One region of the Herminiimonas arsenitoxidans genome, then DNA from elsewhere that is predicted to be linked to it. Evidence: riboswitches for the same ligand, from Rfam matches in the RefSeq annotation. Region 1 holds a riboswitch; the other holds the start of a gene.
The links. A riboswitch is a leader RNA that binds a small molecule or an ion and turns the genes downstream of it on or off. The one in region 1 is predicted to bind cobalamin.

Region 1 (10,358 bases):
AACATAAATCTTGATCCAACCAAACATGAGGGAATTGAGATAGAGGCCAATGCTCGCCTTACTCAAGAATTTACTGTTTCTGGAATTCTACGGCATGTAAAAGCTAAATTTACTGAAGGCCCTTATGCAGGAAAAGAGATGACGCTGATACCTAAAAATACAGCAACTCTGCGTTTGAATTGGTTACCTGGTAATGGGCAAAGCGCAAATGTTGGTGTTCAATGGATTGATTCGCAACGTTACGCAGGTGATTCCAATAATGCTTGCAGCACGAAAATCCCTTCGTTTGCAACACTTGATGCGCGCTACTCGATACGAGTGGGGACATGGGAATTCGCCGTTACAGGTACAAATTTAGCTGACAAAAATTATTTCTCTCAGGCTTTTGGGGCATGTCGCGATACTGCCAGTATTTATCCAGATGCTGGCCGTGTGGTGAAATTCTCAGCACGTAAGGATTTTTGATTCACTGTAAATAAGAAGTAGAAATATCGGAGCGCATGCATATTGGAGGTTTCTCCGATATCGCATGCGTTTTTTGTTTGAAGTTCATGAACCTTGCTCTTCCTTGTGCATGTTGCACAAATAGAACAGAAGCTCAGGCTAAATAGCTTGCAAAGTTGCCGCTCTGCAGCGTACGCCCTTACAATGTCGCCAGTTTTGGTGCTCGCGGACATGTTCATGTCTGCAGTTAAACGGGAAACACGATGCCTCAGGCTAACGTGTGCTGCCCCCGCAACGGTAATCAAGCGTCACTTAATCGATGACAGATCGTCTCTCAAACCACTGTGCAAGTTGCATGGGAAGGTGAGGCGCTCGTGCTTGCTAGCCCGGATACCGGCCAGGACAGGTGGAAATGCTGCGAACGGGGAGGTTCGCGACGCGATTCGCTCATGTGCTGCATAGTGCTGCTTCCTGTTTGTTTCGGTCGTTAATTCTGTTCCGGTATTTCTTTTCAATTCAGCCTGCGGGGAGGTGGGCTGGATGCTGTTTCTATGAAAAGTAATCATGACCTCATCCGTTTTACGGCGCGCTAATTTGGCGTTCCAACCGCTTGCCATTGCACTTTCTGTTTCTGCTGCGTTTTCTCCTTTGAGTTTCGCGCAAACTCCTACTGATCAATCGTTAGCGCCAGTATTGGTGACAGCTTCGCGTACCGCGCAGAAAGCTAGTGATGTTTTAGCTGACAGTACTGTTATTACCGCAGAGGAAATTGCGGAATCAGGGCAAACATCCATTATCGATTTGCTACAAACTCAGCGGAGTATTGAAATTAAGCGAAATGGTGGTGCCGGCAGTGATGCGGATGTTTACATTCGGGGTGCGAATGCAAAACAGACGATTCTTTTGATCGATGGTGTGCGTAGTGTGTCTTCCACTTTGGGAAGTCCGGCATGGTCGGCTATTCCACTGTCACAAATTGAGAGAATTGAAATTGTGAGAGGGCCATTGAGCAGTTTTTATGGCGCTGATGCTCTTGGTGGTGTAATTCAGGTCTTTACTAAAAAAGGAAGTGGCGCACCACGACTAACATTTTCTGCTGGTGCTGGCACCTATGGTGAGCGAGTTGTGACGGCTGGAGTGTCAGGTTCTACTGAAGGAGAGCATGTTATTCGCTACTCTATCAATGCCTCTCAAGAGGAAGCTGACGGTTTTTCATCAAGAGTTGGTGCAGGTTTCGATCCAGATAAAGATGCGTATACGAAGAATAATCTGAGCGGACAATTTTCTTGGAATCTGACCAAAGGACAGGAGCTTGGATTTATGTTCCTGAATAGCCGTAATAATGCGGCGTATGACGGTAATGGCATTCCACCCTTCAAACCATATATTGTGAGCGAGGTGGATGTATATTCAGTCTATTCGCGCAATCAGATCACGAATAATTGGAGCAGTTTGCTGCAGCTTTCTCGTTCTTATTCCAAGCAACAGCAATACACGTCAGCAGTTCCAGCTATAAACAATTCAACGCAAGATCAAATCAGTTGGCAAAACGATTTGAAAATTGGCAGTGATGTATTGCAATTACTCGTTGAGCGTCGCGAGGAAAGTGTCGTCAACCCTACTCAGGCAAAACAGAACAACCGCAGTCGTAGCAATAATTCGTTAGCACTTGCTTATCAATTGAACCGCGATGAGCATCTGGGTAGTGCCAGCGTGCGTTACGATAACAGTTCTGCATACGGCTCTAACGTGACAGGTAGCTTGGGTTACGGTTATCGCTTAAGTAAAGCACTGAGAGTTAGTGGCAGCGTGGGAACCAGTTTCCGTGCACCGACTTACAATGACCTGTACTTTGCGCCTAACTTTGGCAATCCTGATGTCAAACCTGAGAAAGGTAAGAATACGGAAATCGGTGCTTATTACGATGATGGGAAATCTGATTTTAGTATTGCCTATTATCATAATCAGATCACGGATTTGATTGTCTCTAGAACACCTTGTCCCAACATCATTCTTGGAACTTCTTGTTCCTATAACCTTAATAGTGCAGTTTTAAAAGGTGTGTCGGTCGGCGGCTCTACAAAAGTGTCCGATTTTAGAATATATGGAACCTTGGATTGGCAGGACCCTCGTGATAAAGCGACTAATACCTTGATTGAGCGTCGTGCTCGTTTGCATGGAACTTTAGGCTTCAGTCATAAATATGGTTCGTTTAAATCCGGGGCCGATGTCATTTTCTCTGGATCCCGTTTCGACGCAGCAAAGCAAGTCAATCGTTTGGGCGGCTATGCATTGCTGAATCTACACGCCAGCTATGATTTGAATGATGACTGGCAGTTGTTCGGTCGTTGGAATAATGTTTTGGATAAAAAGTACGAAGTTGCACGCACTTACCAAACTCCAGGGTCCAATGTTTTTGCCGGTATCCGTTACGGATTCAAATAAGCATTTGTAAAATAGCAGTCGTTACACTATCGCGCATGCATGCTCGGATGACTTATCCGGTATTGCATGCGCAAATTTTATGAGGAAGTCCTGATGTTGTTTCGCCCATGAGTAAGAGTAGCCATAAAAGCATGAATATTTCTGCGATGCAGGGGCGTACGCGTGCATGGATGGTTTTATCTCTGCTGGTTTTTCTTGCAGTGTTGAGTTTGTTGATTGCGTGCGTAGTTGGTTCGGTCGCACTGTCGTTTTCAGAAATATATGGCGCTGTGCGTGAATTGGTGGCGGGGACGACATCGACGATGGCGGCGACCTTGGTTGACCTGCGACTTAGTCGTGCGCTTTCTGCATTTGTAACTGGTGGCACCTTGGCGTTGGCTGGCGTGATGATGCAGGCGCTGTTACGCAATCCATTGGCAGAGCCGTATGTGCTTGGTGTATCGGGTGGTGCCGCGGTGGGTGCGCTTGGTGCGATGCTGCTTTTTTCAATGACGTGGATGGTGGATGTCGCCGCGTTTGGTGGTGCGATTGCGATATCGATCTTGTTGTATGTATTTGCGCAGCGTGATTTGCGCGGCACGTCCAACACGGATGGAAATGCGCCTTTGCTGTTGTTGACGGGCGTGATCCTCGCATCTGGTTGCAGCGCTTTGGTGGCCTTAATGCTGTCGATTGCGCCGGATAATCGTTTGCGCGGGATGGTGTTTTGGTTGATTGGTGATTTGTCGGGTACGCAGTTCCGTTGGTTGCCGTGGATAGTCCTGGCTGGTGCTTTGGTATTTTCTACGCGCGCGGCGCGTGCGATTAATGTGATTGCCTTGCATGCCGAAGCGGCATCGACATTGGGTATCAATGTGGGTAAATACCGTATTGGTCTGTTTTTATGTGCAGCATTGCTGACTGCTAGTGGCGTGAGTAATGCGGGCAGCATTGGTTTTGTGGGTTTGATTGTGCCGCATGCATGCCGTTTTGTTTTGGGGCCGGATCATCGCTTGCTGCTTCCCGCTGCAACTTTGGTGGGCGGTGCATTTCTAGTTTTGGCAGATACTTTGGCGCGTAGCATCGTCGCGCCGCAACAGCTTCCGGTTGGCGTGATTACCGCATTGATAGGTGTGCCGGTTTTCCTGTTGCAACTGCATCAATTGAGAAAGCGCGGATGAAGACGAATAATCTTGAACTCCGCATCGCTGACCGTTTATTGGTCGGGGGCTTGAACTGGCAAGTTGGGCCGGGTGAATGTTGGTGCGTCATCGGTCGTAACGGTGCTGGTAAAAGCACCTTGCTCCGTACGCTGGTTGGTTTGCGTGCAGCAGATGGCGGGCAGGTTGAATTACAGAACCGTGCGCTTGCCAAGTGGCCTTTGCAGGATCTGGCGCGCGAGCGTGCGTTTTTGCCGCAAGGTAGAAGTGATGCCTTCGGTTATCGCGTGATAGAAACCGTATTGACTGCGCGTCATCCTTATCACGAGTCTGCGTATTGGGAATCGGATGCCGATTATGCGGCGGCACATGCAGCTTTACAGATCATGGATGTCGATACCTTGGCTGAACGCGATGTGCGCTCACTCTCTGGCGGTGAACGCCAGCGCGTAGCGATAGCTGCTGTGCTGGCACAGGATACGTCTTTATTGTTGTTGGATGAACCTACCAATGCCCTCGATCTGGGGCATCAGGTGAGCGTAATGAATTTGTTATCCAAGCTATGCCGCGAACAAAAGAAATCGGTGGTCATGGTTAGCCATGATTTGAATCTCGCGCATAGCGTGGCAACGCATGCTTTGCTGTTGATGGGCGATGGACGCTGGCACGCAGGTAGCGTTGATGAAGTCATGCAAGCTCCCTTGTTGAGTGAGTGTCTGGGTCATCCTATTGAGATCGTCAAACACGGCAAGCGCACAATTTACCTGGCAGTTGAGGAAGAACAATGAGTGAAGAATTGAATGGCGCAAGCAAGGATGCCGATGGTTTGAACGAACGGCATAATGCGCGCATGGCGCGTAAGAAGGAAGTCGTCGATAAGAAGATAGATGCAGCGAAACGCAATGCAGGTGTGTTGGTGATTACTTGCGGTAACGGTAAAGGTAAAAGCTCCAGCGCCTTCGGCATGGCAGCACGCGCACTCGGCCATGGCATGAAGGTAGGTGTCGTGCAATTCATCAAGGGCGCGATTATGACTGGCGAAGAAAACTTCTTCCGCCGCTTTCCTGATGAAATCAGTTTTCATGTCATGGGTGAAGGCTATACCTGGGAAACGCAAAACCGCGAACGCGATGTCGCCAATGCAGAGAAAGCATGGCAACGTGCGCAAGTCTTGCTGAGCGATCCGGCCATTGGTTTGGTGGTGCTGGATGAATTGAATATCGCATTGAAATATAAATACCTGGACGTGCAGCAAGTGATCGCTGATCTGCAGGCGCGTCCAGAGATGCAACACGTCGTGATCACAGGTCGTGGTGCGCCGCCAGAACTGATAGCAGTGGCCGATACCGTCACTGAGATGCAGCCGATCAAGCATGCTTTTGCGAATGGCATCGCTGCGCAACAGGGTGTGGAGTGGTAGATGGCTAGTGCACGCATTGTCCTGATTTCTGGCATTGCTTCCGGCCAGGGTAAAACGACAGTCACCGCGGCTTTGTCCCGCAAGTTGATACGGCAGGGTTTGCGCGTGCGCGTGTTCAAGACCGGACCGGATTATCTGGATCCAATGATCCTGCACCGTGCCAGTGGTGCCGAAGTATATGCGCTCGATTTGTGGATGGTAGGTCTGGAAGATTGCCGCCGCTTGCTGGCCAAGGCCGCAACTGAAGTCGATGTCATTCTGATCGAAGGCGTAATGGGTTTGTACGATGGCGATCCGTCGTCGGCAGATTTGGCACGTGCTTTCGGTGTACCGGTAGTGGTCGTATTGGATGCGGCCAAGATGGCGCAGACGGTAGGTGCAGTGGTGCTTGGTTTGCAGCAATACGGTCCGGTTGAACTAGCTGGTGTGATCGTCAATCGTATCGCCAGTGCCTCACACGCAAAAATGGTGACGCAAGGCATACGCAATGTTCCACTCCTCGCGACTTTGCCTAAGCAGGCGCAAGCATTGCCGGAGCGTCATCTGGGTCTGGTGCAGCCAGATGAAATTGCACAGGTAGATCAGGTGCTGGATCAAATGGCTGATCAGATAGAGATTGATATGGCGGCATGGGATGCGATAGCACCAGTCGTGCTGGATGAAAGTCTGGCCGCAGCGACAACGCCGCAATTACTGGCTGGTAAAACGATAGCGATTGCACGCGATGCGGCTTTCGCCTTTGTGTATCACGCGAATCTGGAATGCCTGCGCGCTGCTGGTGCGAGGCTGACATTCTTTTCTCCATTGAATGATGAAGCGATACCTGCTGAAGCGGATGCTGTGTATATCCCAGGCGGTTATCCGGAGTTGCATTGCGCGACTTTGGCAGCAGCACAGAACTGGCAAGACTCGATGCGCGCCGCGCATGCGCAGAATATGCCGATACTCGCTGAATGCGGCGGCATGATGGTGATTGCCGATAGCCTGACCGATGCACAGGGCAAGCAATGGCCTATGGTTGGCCTGATGCCGGGCGAGGTCGTGATGCAAGGCAAGTTGGCTGGTCTGGGCATGCAATCGCTGGTGACTGAAGACGGTGAATTGCGCGGTCATGCTTTCCACTACTCAACGCTGAGCACGTTGGTCGAGCCGCAGGCACAAACAGTCAAGCGTTCTAATGGCGCGATTGGTGAAGCCGTGTATAAACAAGGCGCACTGACTGCGACTTACTTCCACGCGTATTTTTCGTCATGTCCAGCGGCGACGGCGCGTATTTTTGCACCTGAGGAAAAAACATGACGCGTACTCTGGTCATAGGCGGTGCACGGTCCGGCAAGAGCATGCATGCAGAAGTTTTGGCTATGGCAACGGGCAAGCCGCTCGTCTATATTGCCACCGCACAAGCGAGTGATGCAGAGATGCAAGCGCGTATCACGCATCATCGTGAGCGACGTGATGACCGCTGGCAGACAGTGGAAGAAACGCTGGCGTTGGGTGCTGCGATTCAAAAATACAGTAAGCCAGACAATGTGCTGCTAGTTGATTGCCTGACAGTCTGGCTTTCCAATTTACTATTTTCTGAAGACAAAGAATTCCCCGAGATCGGCATCATCGATGCTCCAGCCTGTTTCACTGAACAACGCGCAGCTTTCCTGCAAGCACTGGCACAGGCACCAGGCGACGTGATCTTGGTTACCAATGAAGTAGGGCAAGGCATCGTGCCGCAAGGTGCGATATCGCGCTGGTTTGTCGATGAAGCAGGACGCTTGAATCAGGCGGTAGCGGCAGCTTGCGAACGTGCAGTGCTGGTCGTGGCTGGTTTGCCGTTGACACTAAAGGGTTGAAATGTTGTTTGGTTTGTCTTGTGGCGCGATTGCGATCCTGATGTTGATAGGTGTGTTGCTGGATATGCGTCTGGGTGAGGCGACGCGCTGGCATCCGCTGGTTGGCTTCGGCAATCTGGCGATACGCATCGAAAAGAAACTTAATACTGGTGAAGCGCGCATTGCACGTGGTGCATTGGCGTGGTCGCTAGTCGTTTTGCCATTTGTATTGCTGGCATGGGCGCTGACTTTTTGGCTGGCGCAATTCGATGCGTTGATTGCATTGGGAGTACATGCTTTGCTGCTGTACTTCAGCCTTGGTTTGCGCAGCCTGCGTGATCACACCTTACCCATAGCGCATGCCTTGATGGATGGCGATTTGTCGCAAGCGCGTTTATTGACAGCGCGCATCGTCAGCCGCGATACGAGCCAGTCGGAAGAAGCTGATTTGGCGAAGGCTGGGGTCGAGTCTCTGCTGGAGAACGGTAACGATGCAGTGTTCGGCACCTTGTTCTGGTTTGCCGTGGCCGGTGGTCCTGGCGTGGTCTTGTTCCGTCTGGCGAATACTCTGGATGCGATGTGGGGTTACCGCACGCAGCGTTTTAATGAATTTGGTCGTGTCGCCGCACGCATCGACGATGTGTTGAATTTCATTCCGGCGCGCCTGACGGCATTGTCTTACGCTTTGCTAGGGAATACGAAGCAAGCCTGGCAATGTTGGCGTGCGCAGGCGCCAGCATGGTCCAGTCCGAATGCCGGGCCAGTGATGTCTGCAGGTGCGGGTGCTTTGGGTGTATCGCTGGGTGGTGCGGCGATTTACGATGGTGAAGTCGAACAGCGTCCACCGCTGGGCATAGGTCCTTTGGCTGCAGGTAAAGATATCGCGCGTGCCTGGCGTTTGGTACGTCTAACGACAGCCTTGTGGTTAGTGCTGATTTGCGTTGCGGGAGTTGTCTATGCTTGAGCATGGCGGCAACCTGCACGACGCAATTCTGCGGTATGGGCGACCACGCTCAGATTGGCTGGATCTGTCTACCGGCATTAATCCGCAAGCCTATCCTGTACCGCAGTTGGCGGCTGATGCATGGCATCGCTTGCCTGAGCCGAGTACGGCTTTGCTGGAAGCGGCGCAGGCTTATTACGGTGCACCGCAGTTATTGCCGGTGGCAGGTACGCAGGCAGCGATACAGGCATTGCCGCGTTTGCGTGCGCATTCCCGTGTAGTGATCGCAGCCCCTTCGTATGCGGAACACAGTTACCAATGGCGGCAAGCCGGGCATGATGTGCGTGAAGTGGCTTACGATCAGTTGGAAGCTGAGCTGGATAGCTGTGATGTGATGTCCATCTGCAATCCGAATAATCCGACTGGTGAACGCATCGCTCCTGAAATATTGCTGCAGTGGGCAGAGCGATTGGCAGCGCGTGGCGGCTGGTTGATCGTGGATGAAGCGTTTGGAGACACCACGCCGACACACAGCGTGGCTGCATACACTGCGCAAAAAGGTTTGATCGTATTTCGTTCGGTCGGCAAGTTTTTTGGTTTGGCTGGTTTGCGTCTGGGTTTTGTCGCTGCACATGCTGACTTGTTGCAGCAGTTGGCGGATTTATTGGGGCCGTGGACCGTCAGTGGTCCGGCGCAACAAATCGGTAGTACGGCTTTGTCTGATGCTGATTGGCAGGACGCGATGCGTTTGCAGTTGCATGCAAGCGGCACGCGTTTGCAGCAGTTGTTGTCCGTGCACGGGATTCAAGCTAACGGTACAGAGTTGTTTCAATACTGGCCGACATTGCATTCAGCAGAATTCGCCGAGCACATGGCGCAGCACGGTATCTGGATCAGGATTTTTTCGCATGGCGTACGTCTCGGCTTGCCACCAGATGAAGCAGGTTGGCAGCGATTGCAACAGGCGCTGGCGAGTGCGCCCATTACACAGGAAATGAAATGAACAAATTTTTCTTGCAAGTCCTTGCACTGAGTACGGCGTTTGTAGCCGGCAGTGCGATGGCAGCTATCAGCGTCAAGGACGATGGTGGCAATACCGTCACGTTGAGTAAGCCGGCGCAACGCATCATTTCCTTGGCACCACATGCGACTGAATTGATTTTTGCCGCAGGTGGCGGCGATCGCATCGTTGGCACAGTCGGCTACAGCGATTATCCTGCGGCTGCATTGAAGATTCCGCGCGTCGGTAGTCATCAGCAGATCGACGTCGAACGCATCATCGCACTCAAGCCCGACTTGCTGGTGGTGTGGCTGCATGGCAATTCCGAGCGTCAGCTCGAGCACATACGAAAATTGGGTATTCCTTTCTATTTCAGCGAACCGAAGAAGTTGGTAGATATTCCGACTAGCATAGAACGTCTCGGTATATTGATGGGCACCGAGCAGCAAGCCAGCAAGGTCGCTACCGCAGAACGCGACGAACTGGCACGTCTGGCGACGCAATACCGCAATCGGCCTACGGTGCGCATGTTTTATCAAGTGTGGGGCAAGCCGATATACACACTGAATGGCGGCAATATCATGAGTGACGTGATTCGCCTATGCGGTGGTGAAAACGTATTTGCGGGTTTGTCGATTCCGGCTCCTACAGTGACGACCGAGGCAGTACTGTTGGAGAACCCGGAAGTGATGATGACTGGTGATCGCCAGGCAGAAAAATCCGGTGGACTGGAAATCTGGAAGCAATACAAGAATATGCTCGCCGTTAAAAACGACAATCTGTTTTCAGTCGATGCCGATCTGGTAAATCGTGCCGGTCCGCGCCTGATAGAAGGTGCAGCCATGGTGTGCGAAAAGCTGGAGCTGGCGCGCAGCCGTCGCACCAATAAACCATAAGCGAACGTGAAACTACAAACACTGATGGTGCAAGGCACCACCTCGGACGCCGGCAAAACCACGCTGGTTGCTGCGCTCTGTCGCTTGTTGGCGCAAGAAGGCGTGAAGGTCGTGCCATTCAAGCCGCAGAATATGGCATTGAATAGTGCAGTGACGGCAGACGGTGGCGAGATTGGTCGGGCGCAGGCATTGCAAGCACATGCAGCCGGTTTACCACCGCATACCGATATGAATCCGATACTGCTCAA
Region 2 (10,358 bases), 510 kb from region 1:
ACTTGGTGGATCCGTCAGGCTATCACGCGTTCGATCGCCGATCAGGCGCGCACCATCCGTATTCCTGTGCACATGATCGAAACGATCAACAAGATGAATCGCATCTCGCGTCAAATCTTGCAGGAAACCGGCGCTGAGCCAGATCCAGCGACTTTGGCGATCAAGATGGAAATGCCGGAAGACAAAATTCGCAAGATCATGAAGATCGCGAAAGAACCGATTTCGATGGAAACACCGATCGGCGACGACGACGATTCACATCTGGGCGATTTCATCGAAGACAACAATACATTGGCACCAGCCGATGCAGCGTTGCACGCTTCGATGCGCGGCGTAGTCAAGGATGTATTGGATTCGTTGACGCCACGCGAAGCGAAAGTCTTGCGTATGCGTTTCGGTATCGAAATGTCTACCGACCACACTCTGGAAGAGGTTGGTAAACAGTTCGACGTGACACGCGAGCGTATTCGTCAAATAGAAGCAAAGGCATTACGCAAATTGCGTCATCCATCACGTTCGGATAAACTGAAGAGCTTCCTAGAAGGTAATTAAATTCTAAACAGGTTACTGGGCCTCTAGCTCATGCTTGGTTAGAGCAGCGGACTCATAATCCGTTGGTGCCGTGTTCGACTCACGGGAGGCCCACCACAAATAAGAAGGGGTTACGATTATTCGTAACCCCTTTTTTTCATTTTGAGCGCGATTTTTTGCGCTCTTGCTTCGGCGTGTCGTTAAAACTCTGGGCTTAAGCTGTTATCAACTTGCGACAAACCTCAGTATTTCTGGGGTTTTCGGCACAAAAATTTGCTACATCACCAATAGCAACATACAATTCGCGGGTTTTGGTGCCAGCGGATAAGTTCTTGTCCGCAGTTAAACGGGAAACACAATATCGTTCTGATCGTCGTTTGCAATTGCAAAGGCGAGTGATGCAATGTGTGCTGCCCCCGCAACGGTAAGCAAGCGCAAAAAACATGATAGGCATCATGTCTTTTTGCAGACCGCTTCAATACCACTGTGCTGAGTTTGGCATGGGAAGGTGAAGTGGTCATGCTTGTTAGCCCGGATACCGGCCAAATCAGGTGGAAGTGTGCGAACGGGATGGGTTCGCGAACATGTTTTGTCGTTGATACGCGCTTAACAGCGTCATGACGTACTGCGCATTTTTCGTTTCTATTCTTCGAATACTTCTTTAGATTTCGACTTGCGGGGAAGCAAGCCGAGAGCCTTTTGACGGATTCCAACTATCATGCAATCTCCCTATCGCCTTGCAGCAATGGCGAAGCGCGCGCGTAACAACACAGTCGCGCTGCATCACTCCCTTTCCACGCATTACTCTATTTCTGCTTACGTACGTATCACCACTTTGGGTGTGTGCATGGGCAGCCTGCCGGCATTTGCACAAACTGATGTTGAACTGCCAGCAGTGACTGTTAATAGCGTTAGTGACAGCACTTTGAAACTGGATGTGCCCAATGCTACGGCGTCGCGCCTGGGACTGGCTCCGCGTGATATTCCGGCCAGCGTCAGTAGTCTGGATGCCGCTGCCATCAGCGAACGCAATCTGACGCGTGCGCAAGATGTAGCGATACGCATGCCGGGTGTGACGCAATCGCCATCGCCAGGTAATGGCGGCACTAGTTTGTCAGCACGCGGTTTTTCCGGGCATAACTCGGTTGCACAACTGGTGGATGGCACGCGTTTGGTGGTGGCATCAGGCACAGTGACTTATCCATTCTCTACCTGGCCGCTGGAATCGGTCGACGTCCTGCGTGGTCCGGCATCGGTGCTGTACGGCGATGGCGCCATCGGTGCTGCAGTCAACTATGTCACCAAGAAACCTGTCTTTGACCGCACCGAGCGGGAGGCTATGGTAGGTGTTGGTTCTTATGGTTCATACCAGCTTGGTGTCGGGCTGCGCGGACCGATCAACGATGTCGTGGCTTACTCGCTCTACATCGATACAGATAAAAGCGACGGCTATCGTCGCGACATGGCGTATGACCGACAAAATATCTCGGCCGCTGTCACTGTGCGACCTAACAAGGATTTGAAGGTTACTTTCTTGCTGGATGCCGGTCACAACGATGACGCGACATATTATGGTACGCCGCTGATTAATGGCCGGCTCGATGACCGCCTGCGTCGCACCAGTTTCAATGTCAATGATGCCGTCGTCAATTACAACGATAAAGTATGGCGCGCCAAAGTTGATTACCAACTCGCAGATAACATTTCATTGCGCAATGAAACCTATTATCTGACCAGCAAGCGCCACTGGAAAAATACCGAGTCGTATGCCATCAACCCGAATGGCAGCCTTACCCGTAGCAGCTATCTGGAAATCCTGCACGATCAGGAACAGACCGGTAATCGTTTTGATGTGACAGTAGACGGTCATATCGCAGACCTCAAAAACCGCTTTGTTGCTGGTTTCGATTGGTACCGTACAACTCTGCTGCACACGAATAACGGTACTTCAACAAATCCCGCCAATATTCCTAATCCGTTTAATTTTGATAATGGCGTGTTCGTTAGTTCTACGCCTACCGTTCCCGGGCGCTATTCCGAGTTGGAGACCAAAGCGCTCTTCGCCGAAAACGTGTTGGATATTGCCACCAACTGGAAGCTGGTGGCCGGTTTGCGCAGCGAGCATATGACGCTGGATAGTACGGATTTGCGTACAAGTACGAGTCTGCAAAAGAAATATTCGCCGCTGACCGGTCGTCTCGGTGCAATCTGGTCGCCATCGAATGCAATTTCACTATACGGCCAATACGGTACAGGTACTGATCCACTCAGTGGTCAATTGTCACTGCCTAGTGGTGGCACGACATTTGACCTCACTAAAGGACGCCAGTTGGAAGTCGGTGCCAAAGGGAGTCTCGCTGCGATACGCGGTGAATGGACGGTGGCCATGTACAGGATAGAGAAACGCAATTTGCTGACACGTGATCCAAACAATTCGGTAGTGACACTACAGATCGGACAGCAATCTTCAACCGGTCTTGAATTTGCATTCGCTGCTGAGCCTGTACGTGGCTGGACGATAGATGCGAATGCTGCCTTGCTGCGTGCACGCTATGACAATTTCTCAGAAGATGTGGGTGGCACCACGGTTTCACGCACTGGCAATACGCCGACCGGCGTGCCGGAACGCATGGCCAATATCTGGACTGCGTATCGCTTTTTGCCGAAATGGCAGGCCGGTTTCGGTGCACGTTATGTCGGTGAGCGGCAAGCCAATACGGCAAATACTTTGAGCTTGCCCGCATACACAGTGATGGATACCTCGCTGCTGTACAACTACTCGCGCAATCTGAGCATCACCTTCGCGGTGAAAAACATCGCCAATCGCGACTATGCCTTGTCTGGATCGGGTAATACACGTTGGCTATTGGGTGAGCCGCGTACTGCGCAGTTAATAGTACGTTCCTCTTTTTAAAATGCATCACTGTTGAGCGTTAGTCATTCCATCGCTCATCGTGCCGATATCTGTGTGAGATTTTTTCACGCACAGATATCGGCCTTCATTATTTTGTACTGACACTCAGGGAAATCGTCATGCCAACTTTAGACATCAATACAGCGGTGCAACTGGTCGAGACATTCTTGTATTCGATCTCGACCTTATTACATTTACCGGTGTTGGCAGCGATAGCTGTATTGGTTCTTTACCTTCTGATGTACTTGGGCGGGTTTACACGCGAATGGTTTGAGCGCAGGCGCGGCGTACGCAGTCTGCTGGTTTTTGCAGAAGCAGAAATGGCCGCTGCCATCGCTGCAACAGATATGCCGTCAGTGCTGGATGCGCGTCTGGAGCGCATCGTGCAGCGTGCCGATGCAATCGGCATGCGCCGACTTGATGCGGTGCGCTTTGTCGTGCGTGTCGGGCCTGCGCTGGGCTTGATGGGTACCCTGATTCCGATGGGGATCGCACTGGCCGGTTTGGCACAAGGCGATCTGCCGAATATGGCGGCAAGTATGACGACAGCTTTTACCGCGACTGTGGTTGGTCTGGCGTGCAGTGTGGTCGCGTATGGCATAGCGTTGGTGCGGGAGCATTGGTTGCGCAGTGATTCGACCGAGATCGCCTATGCTGCCGAAACCTTGCTGGCACGGCATAGCGAGTCGCAAAAACTCACGGCTGTTGTGGAGGGCTGAGATGCGCTATTTAAATCGACATCGGTATAGCCGGCATTTGAGTGAAGGAACGGATGATCCTCTCGCCGGCGTCGCCAATTTGTTTGATGCGAGCATCGTCTTTATCGTTGCGATGATGCTGGCGCTGTTTTCTGCATGGAACATGCTTGATCTGCTGGACCCGAACTCAGAGGTCACGATAGCCAAGAAAACTGCTGACGGAAAAGTAGAAGTCATGACTAAAAAAGGTGCTGAGATCAAAGTCAGCCGTGTTAGCGATAAACCCTTGTCCGGCGAAGGCAAACGCCTGGGCACTGCTTACCAGCTGCCAGATGGAAAGGTTGTGTATGTTCCGGAATAAATATTGTGCGTGCTTGTTGTTCGCTTTGGGTCTGATGGCTAGTGCGCAAGCTGTGTCGCGTGAATTGGTATTGCTGCTCGGCGATGTCGAGTCGCGTCCTGCAGTACTGGCCATGCGCTCTTTGCAAACGACCTTGAAAGATCAGGATATCAAGGTTCGTATCATCGCTGCCAACAGCATGAGTCAAAAAGACAGGGTTGCGCTGGCGAAGGCCGACGTTGCCGTGATTAGTGTGGTTGGACGTCAGCTGGTACAAAGAATTCTGCCCGAACTCGATACCTTGCAACGTAACAAGCGTACCGTCATTGCAGTGGGTTCCGGTGTGGATGATGAACTGCGCGAGCTGGGATTGCGCGAAGAGAAAACGGTACAGAAGTACTATCGCGCCGGCGGCATAGAGAATATGACGAACATGCTGCGTTATGTATTGCGTACCCAGTTAGGCGTCAGTGTGACAGAAGCGCCGGTCCAGCCTATGCCGGAGATCGGTTTATATGACGTTGCCGCAGACCGTACCTATTCCGATTTTGAGCAGTACGCAAAAAAGTACACGCATTATCGTCCAGGTGCACCGTGGGTAGGCGTGATGTTTTTCCGTGCGAGTCTGGTCGCAGGCCAAACCTTGCCTTTGGCTGCGATCGTCGCGCGTCTGGAAAAATCCGGTTACAACGTCATGCCGGTATTCGGTTATCCGTATGAAGTACCGCTGCAATACTTTTTGAATGACGCTGGTAAATCGCGCGTTGAATTGATCGTCGCACTGGGTATGAAAGTAGGCGGTACCGCTGCCACCAGCGGCATGCTCGACAAGATCGGGGTGCCGGCAATCAATGCGATCACTCTGAGTCAGCAATCCGCAGAGCAATGGAAAGAGTCGAAAACCGGTTTGAACATCACCGAGCGTTCGTGGCAGCTGGCCGGTGCCGAACTGGCTGGCCTGATACAACCGACCGTGGTTGCCAGTCGTGAACGGATTACCGATGTGCAAACCGAACTGGCTTACATCGAAGAGCAACCGATAGCGGAACGGATAGATCGTCTGGCCGAGCGGGTCGATGCCTGGCTGGCCTTGCGCAAGAGTGCAAATTCGAACAAGCGTATCGCCATGCTGTATTACAACTACCCACATGGTTCGGAAACAATAGGCGCGTCCTATTTGAATGTACTGCCAGAAAGCTTATGGCAAATCGTGCAGCGTTTGAACAAGGATGGCTATCGCACCAGCGATGCGAGCTCGCATCTGCCTGCCGACAAGCAAGCCTTGCAAGACGATATCCAGAAGTGGGGCAATTATCCGAGTAAAGGTAGCAAGGATTATCGTGCCGGCCTAGCGCAGCTCGCGACCAGCGGACAGGCATTGCTAGTGCCCTTGTCGGATTACATGAAATGGTACGAACAGTTTCCTGCGGAGTTAAAAAGTTCGATTGAAAAAGCGTGGGGCGCTCCGCAAAAAGCATCGACCTTATGGCGCGATGCAAATGGACGTGATCAATTTGTTTTCCCGGCGCGACGCTATGGCCATCTGCTGATGGCACCGCAACCGGGGCGCGCGTGGGAGCAGAATCTGGAGAAGCTGCATGACGATGTGTCGCTGCCGCCGAGTCATGAGTACATCGCATTCTATTTGTGGTTGCAGCATGGCTATCGCGCGAATGCGGTGATGCATATAGGAACGCACGGTACCCACGAGTGGTTAACTGGCAAGGAAGCTGGTCTTTCCGCGGCCGATCCGACGGAAGCGCTGATAGGCGCGGTGCCGAATATTTATCCGTATGTGATGGATGACGTAGGCGAAGGCTTGCAGGCCAAGCGACGCGGTATGGCCACCATTATTGATCACATGACGCCACCATTCGATGTGGCCGGACTTAATCCGGACCTGCGTGAACTCTTGTCTTTGCTGAATGACTATCGCGTGGCGAATCAAAAGAGTCCGCTGCTGGCGCGTAACCATTTGATTGCATTGAATCGGGTCGCATTAAAAAGCGGCGTGCTAAAAGATATGCAGCGCAAGACACTCAAGACAGAAGCAGATCTGGAAGCGCTGGAAGAATATCTGGACGATACCGCAGATAAGCTCGCGCCGTTTGGCTTGCATACCTTTGGTGTGGCACCCGATGCGGAATTCCGTCATGCCACTGCCAAAGCCGCCATCGGGCTGGACAAGAGTATCGATACGCAGCAACGGGCAGCACGCATACAAAAAATGGAAGATGACATCGTGCGCAGCGCTGACATGGAGCTGGATAATTTAATGCTCGCGCTGGATGGTCACTACATCTCTCCCGGGCCGAGTGCTGATCTGGTGCGTAACCCGGATGCATTACCGACTGGCCGTAATTTCTATGGGCTGGACCCGGCGCGTATCCCTAGTCGCACTACCTATGAGCAAGGGACGATGCTGGCAAAAAAACTGATAGAAGATTACCGCACACGCCATGGTGTGTATCCGGATAAATTGGCGATCAATTTGTGGGGTGTAGAAACCTTGCGCCATGAAGGCATCATGGAAGCACAAGTGCTGGCGCTACTCGGCATCAAGCCAACCTGGGATGAGCGAGGGCGGGTGGTAGGTGTGGAAGCGATATCACGTCGCGCATTGGGTCGGCCTCGCGTTGACGTGACGATGATTTCATCCGGCTTATTCAGGGATTTGTTTGGTAACTTATTGAAATTGCTGGATGACGCTGCGCAGCTGGCACAGAAGCAGGACGATACTGATAATCCCTTGCAGGAACACACACGCAAGATGACATCTGATTTGCAGCGTCAGGGTTTGTCGGCGACGGAGGCGGAACGTTTGGCGACGGTCCGTATTTTCGGATTACCTTCCGGTGCATACGGTACCAATATAGAAAAATTGATTCCGTTGGCTAACGTCTGGCAGAACGAACAACAGGTCGCCGATGTCTTTATCAATCGTATGAGCCACCCGTTTGGCCAGGGTTACTGGGGCGGCGATGCTGATGTGGCCGAAGCGGAACTGGACCCGAAGTTGCGCAGAACCTTATTCAAGCAGGCTTTATCGGGTAGCAAAATTGCATTGCACAGTCGGTCTAGCAATCTATACGCGACGCTCGATAACGATGATTTCTTCCAATACCTGGGCGGCACTGCACTGGCAATTCGCAGCGTCGATGGCAAGACACCTGAGGTGATGGTGAGTGATTTGTCCAACCCGCGTAATCCGCATCACACCAGCTTGCAGAAATATATGGGGCAGGAATTACAGACGCGTTATCTCAATCCGCGCTGGGCAGACCGCATGTTGCAGGAGGGTTATTCCGGTGCGCGCTTCATTAATCGTGTGGTTGATTATCTTTGGGCATGGCAAGTAACGGTGCCAGAAGCGGTAGACGCAAGTAAATGGCAGCGTATGTACGATACGTATATCGCAGATCGACATGGCCTGGATGTGCGTCGCCGTTTTACCGAGAGTGGCAATTTAAAGGCGTATCAAGCAATCACGGATCGCATGTTAACCGTGATCGAACGTGGCTACTGGAAACCTACAGCTGAGGTTCGCAACAATTTGACGCGCATTAATGCACAGGTCATCGCTACTGCAGGCGTTGCTTGTAATAGCGACTCATGCAGTAGCGCCACACTGAAGCAGGCTCCCGATGTTGGCGCTAAACAAATGCCTGCGGGCAGTGCAGAAGCAGTGGCAGGGGCAAATGCAGTGGAGGCCGCTGTGCCGCACAAAAGCGTACAGGCCGAAGCAGCACCTTCCAAAGTTGAGCCGGCTAAAGCGAAGTCAGCAGAACAGGTGGTATCAGGGTTTGAAATGCAATCGCTCCGTTCTATGACTTCTGAACAAAAAACGATAGGGGCATTATTACTGCTGATGTTGGCTGTCGGCTTGATCGGATTCGGCTATTGGCGTCAGAGCAATTCTGCAGCCAGAGGTAAGAATTTAAACTGAAATTTCCTAATCCGTTGGTGCCGCGTTCGACTCACGGGAGATCCACTATAAAAACAAGGGGTTACGATTATTCGTAATCCCTTTTTTATTGCCTAAAACTTAGGCAATAGCTTGCGCCATCAGCCGGTATTGTGGATTATATGGAAACGGTGCTTCGCTCGAAGTACCTCTGCGGGGCCGCACGACGAATTGGATAGCACGTACAACCAAGGAGCGAGGTAGATGTTAGACATGACATTGGCGGCGATACGGGATCGCGAACGTTTGCGGCAGATTATTTCTGTGCTGGCTCGTTTTGGTGTGCAGGATGTCTTCATGCGCCTCGGCTTGGGCGATCTCTTCAACGATAAAACATCCCATAGTTCTACCAATACGCCGCCGGACACTGCGGCAGAAGGACAATCCGCGCCGCAGCGTATGCGCATGGCGATAGAGGCTCTGGGGCCGACCTTCATTAAACTCGGGCAGATACTGGCGACGCGCGGCGATTTATTGCCGACGGAGTGGATAGAAGAGTTCGAGCGCTTGCATAGTCGCGTAGCAAGCATGCCTTGGTCTGATATGCGCGAACAGGTAGTTGCCGATCTGGCCGGGCCTATTGAAGATGTGTTTGCATCTTTTGATACAGAACCGCTTGCTTCAGCGTCGATGGCGCAAGTTTATCGCGCACGCTTGCATGGCGGGCAGGATGTGGTGGTGAAGGTGCAACGTCCTGGACTTCGTCGCACGGTCGAGGCCGATTTACGCTTGCTGGCGCAACTCGCGAATATTGTTGAAGAGCGCAAGTTGGCACCGTATTACAAGCCGCGCGATATCGTGCGTCATCTGACGTTGGCGATGCAGGATGAATTAGATTTCAGGCGCGAAGCGCAATCCTGTGAGCAGGTGGCGCGTAATTTCGAACAGCATCCAGAGATCGAGATTCCGTATATTTATTCCGCATGGTCGAGCGAGCGCTTGTTGGTGCAATCGTATGTCGACGGAATAGCACCCACGGATGACAGCGGCTTGCGTGCGCAAGGATTGGATCGCTCCTTGTTAGCTGAGCGTGGTGCACGCGCATTTTTGAAAATGGTGTTGCATGACGGCTTGTTCCATGCCGATCCGCATCCCGGTAATTTGATCGTACTGGCCGAGAATCGGGTTGGCTTTATTGATTTCGGTATGGTGGGGCGCTTGTCGGATTTGCGACGGGATCAATTGTTGGTGTTGTTCCGTTCCATCGTATCCGGTCGGCCTGATGGCTTGATTAACCTGCTGATGGATTGGTCAGGGCCGACAGATTTCAATTGGCTGAGAGCAGAACAGGCTGTGCAAGAATTTGTCACGCGTACTGCCAGTGCGCCATTGTCATTGAAGCAGGCTTTGAATGATTTCATGGAGATGGCCAAGCAGAGTCGCGTGGCGGTGCCGCCTGATCTAGCCTTGCTGGTCAAGGCGTTTGCGACTGCAGATGGCGTGCTGCAACGCTTGGATCCGCAATTCAATATCGTGCAAATCGCGGGTCCGATGGTGAAGCGCGCTTTGTTGCGTCGTTACTCGCCTCGCACCATACGGCGAGAAGCACTAGCTGCTTTGGTCGATGTACAAACGGCGGCTCTGGATTTGCCACAACTTTTGCGCTTGGTCATGTTGCGCCTGAAGCATGGGCACTTCATGGCGAATATAAAAATTGCGAATCTGGATCGCCTTGGTACTTCGCTGGAGCGAGCGGCGACACGTTTGGCGATTGCAATTGTTACTGCTGCGGTTTTGCTGGCGCTGGGACCAGTGCTATTGCAGTACGGTCCGCGCTGGATGGGCATGCCGGCATTTGCTTGGTTGGGATTGCTGGCAGCAGTCGCGGGGCTGATCACTTTATTCTGGACCTTTCGCCGTCGGCGCTGATGTAGATTGCTGTGTGATGCATGTCACGTATAGAAGAGGATG

Region 2: it holds a riboswitch for cobalamin, as region 1 does, so the genes downstream of both, BQ6873_RS08950 (TonB-dependent receptor) here and BQ6873_RS06525 (TonB-dependent receptor domain-containing protein) in region 1, are expected to answer to the same signal.

Annotation. Positions count from the first base shown of each region.
Region 1 is NZ_LT671418.1:1,378,882-1,389,239, reverse strand. Features, by position in the region: gene BQ6873_RS06530 (TonB-dependent receptor) at 1-465, shown strand, start outside; cobalamin riboswitch at 645-860, shown strand; gene BQ6873_RS06525 (TonB-dependent receptor domain-containing protein) at 1,009-2,889, shown strand; gene BQ6873_RS06520 (FecCD family ABC transporter permease) at 3,021-4,049, shown strand; gene BQ6873_RS06515 (ABC transporter ATP-binding protein) at 4,046-4,816, shown strand; gene cobO (cob(I)yrinic acid a,c-diamide adenosyltransferase) at 4,813-5,448, shown strand; gene BQ6873_RS06505 (cobyrinate a,c-diamide synthase) at 5,449-6,747, shown strand; gene cobU (bifunctional adenosylcobinamide kinase/adenosylcobinamide-phosphate guanylyltransferase) at 6,744-7,292, shown strand; gene cbiB (adenosylcobinamide-phosphate synthase CbiB) at 7,294-8,235, shown strand; gene cobD (threonine-phosphate decarboxylase CobD) at 8,228-9,217, shown strand; gene BQ6873_RS06485 (cobalamin-binding protein) at 9,214-10,110, shown strand; gene BQ6873_RS06480 (cobyric acid synthase) at 10,135-10,358, shown strand, end outside.
Region 2 is NZ_LT671418.1:1,892,967-1,903,324, reverse strand. Features, by position in the region: gene rpoD (RNA polymerase sigma factor RpoD) at 1-552, shown strand, start outside; tRNA gene BQ6873_RS08955 (tRNA-Ile) at 570-648, shown strand; cobalamin riboswitch at 827-1,092, shown strand; gene BQ6873_RS08950 (TonB-dependent receptor) at 1,250-3,445, shown strand; gene BQ6873_RS08945 (MotA/TolQ/ExbB proton channel family protein) at 3,565-4,164, shown strand; gene BQ6873_RS08940 (DUF2149 domain-containing protein) at 4,202-4,504, shown strand; gene BQ6873_RS08935 (cobaltochelatase subunit CobN) at 4,518-8,429, shown strand; gene BQ6873_RS08930 (ABC1 kinase family protein) at 8,652-10,316, shown strand.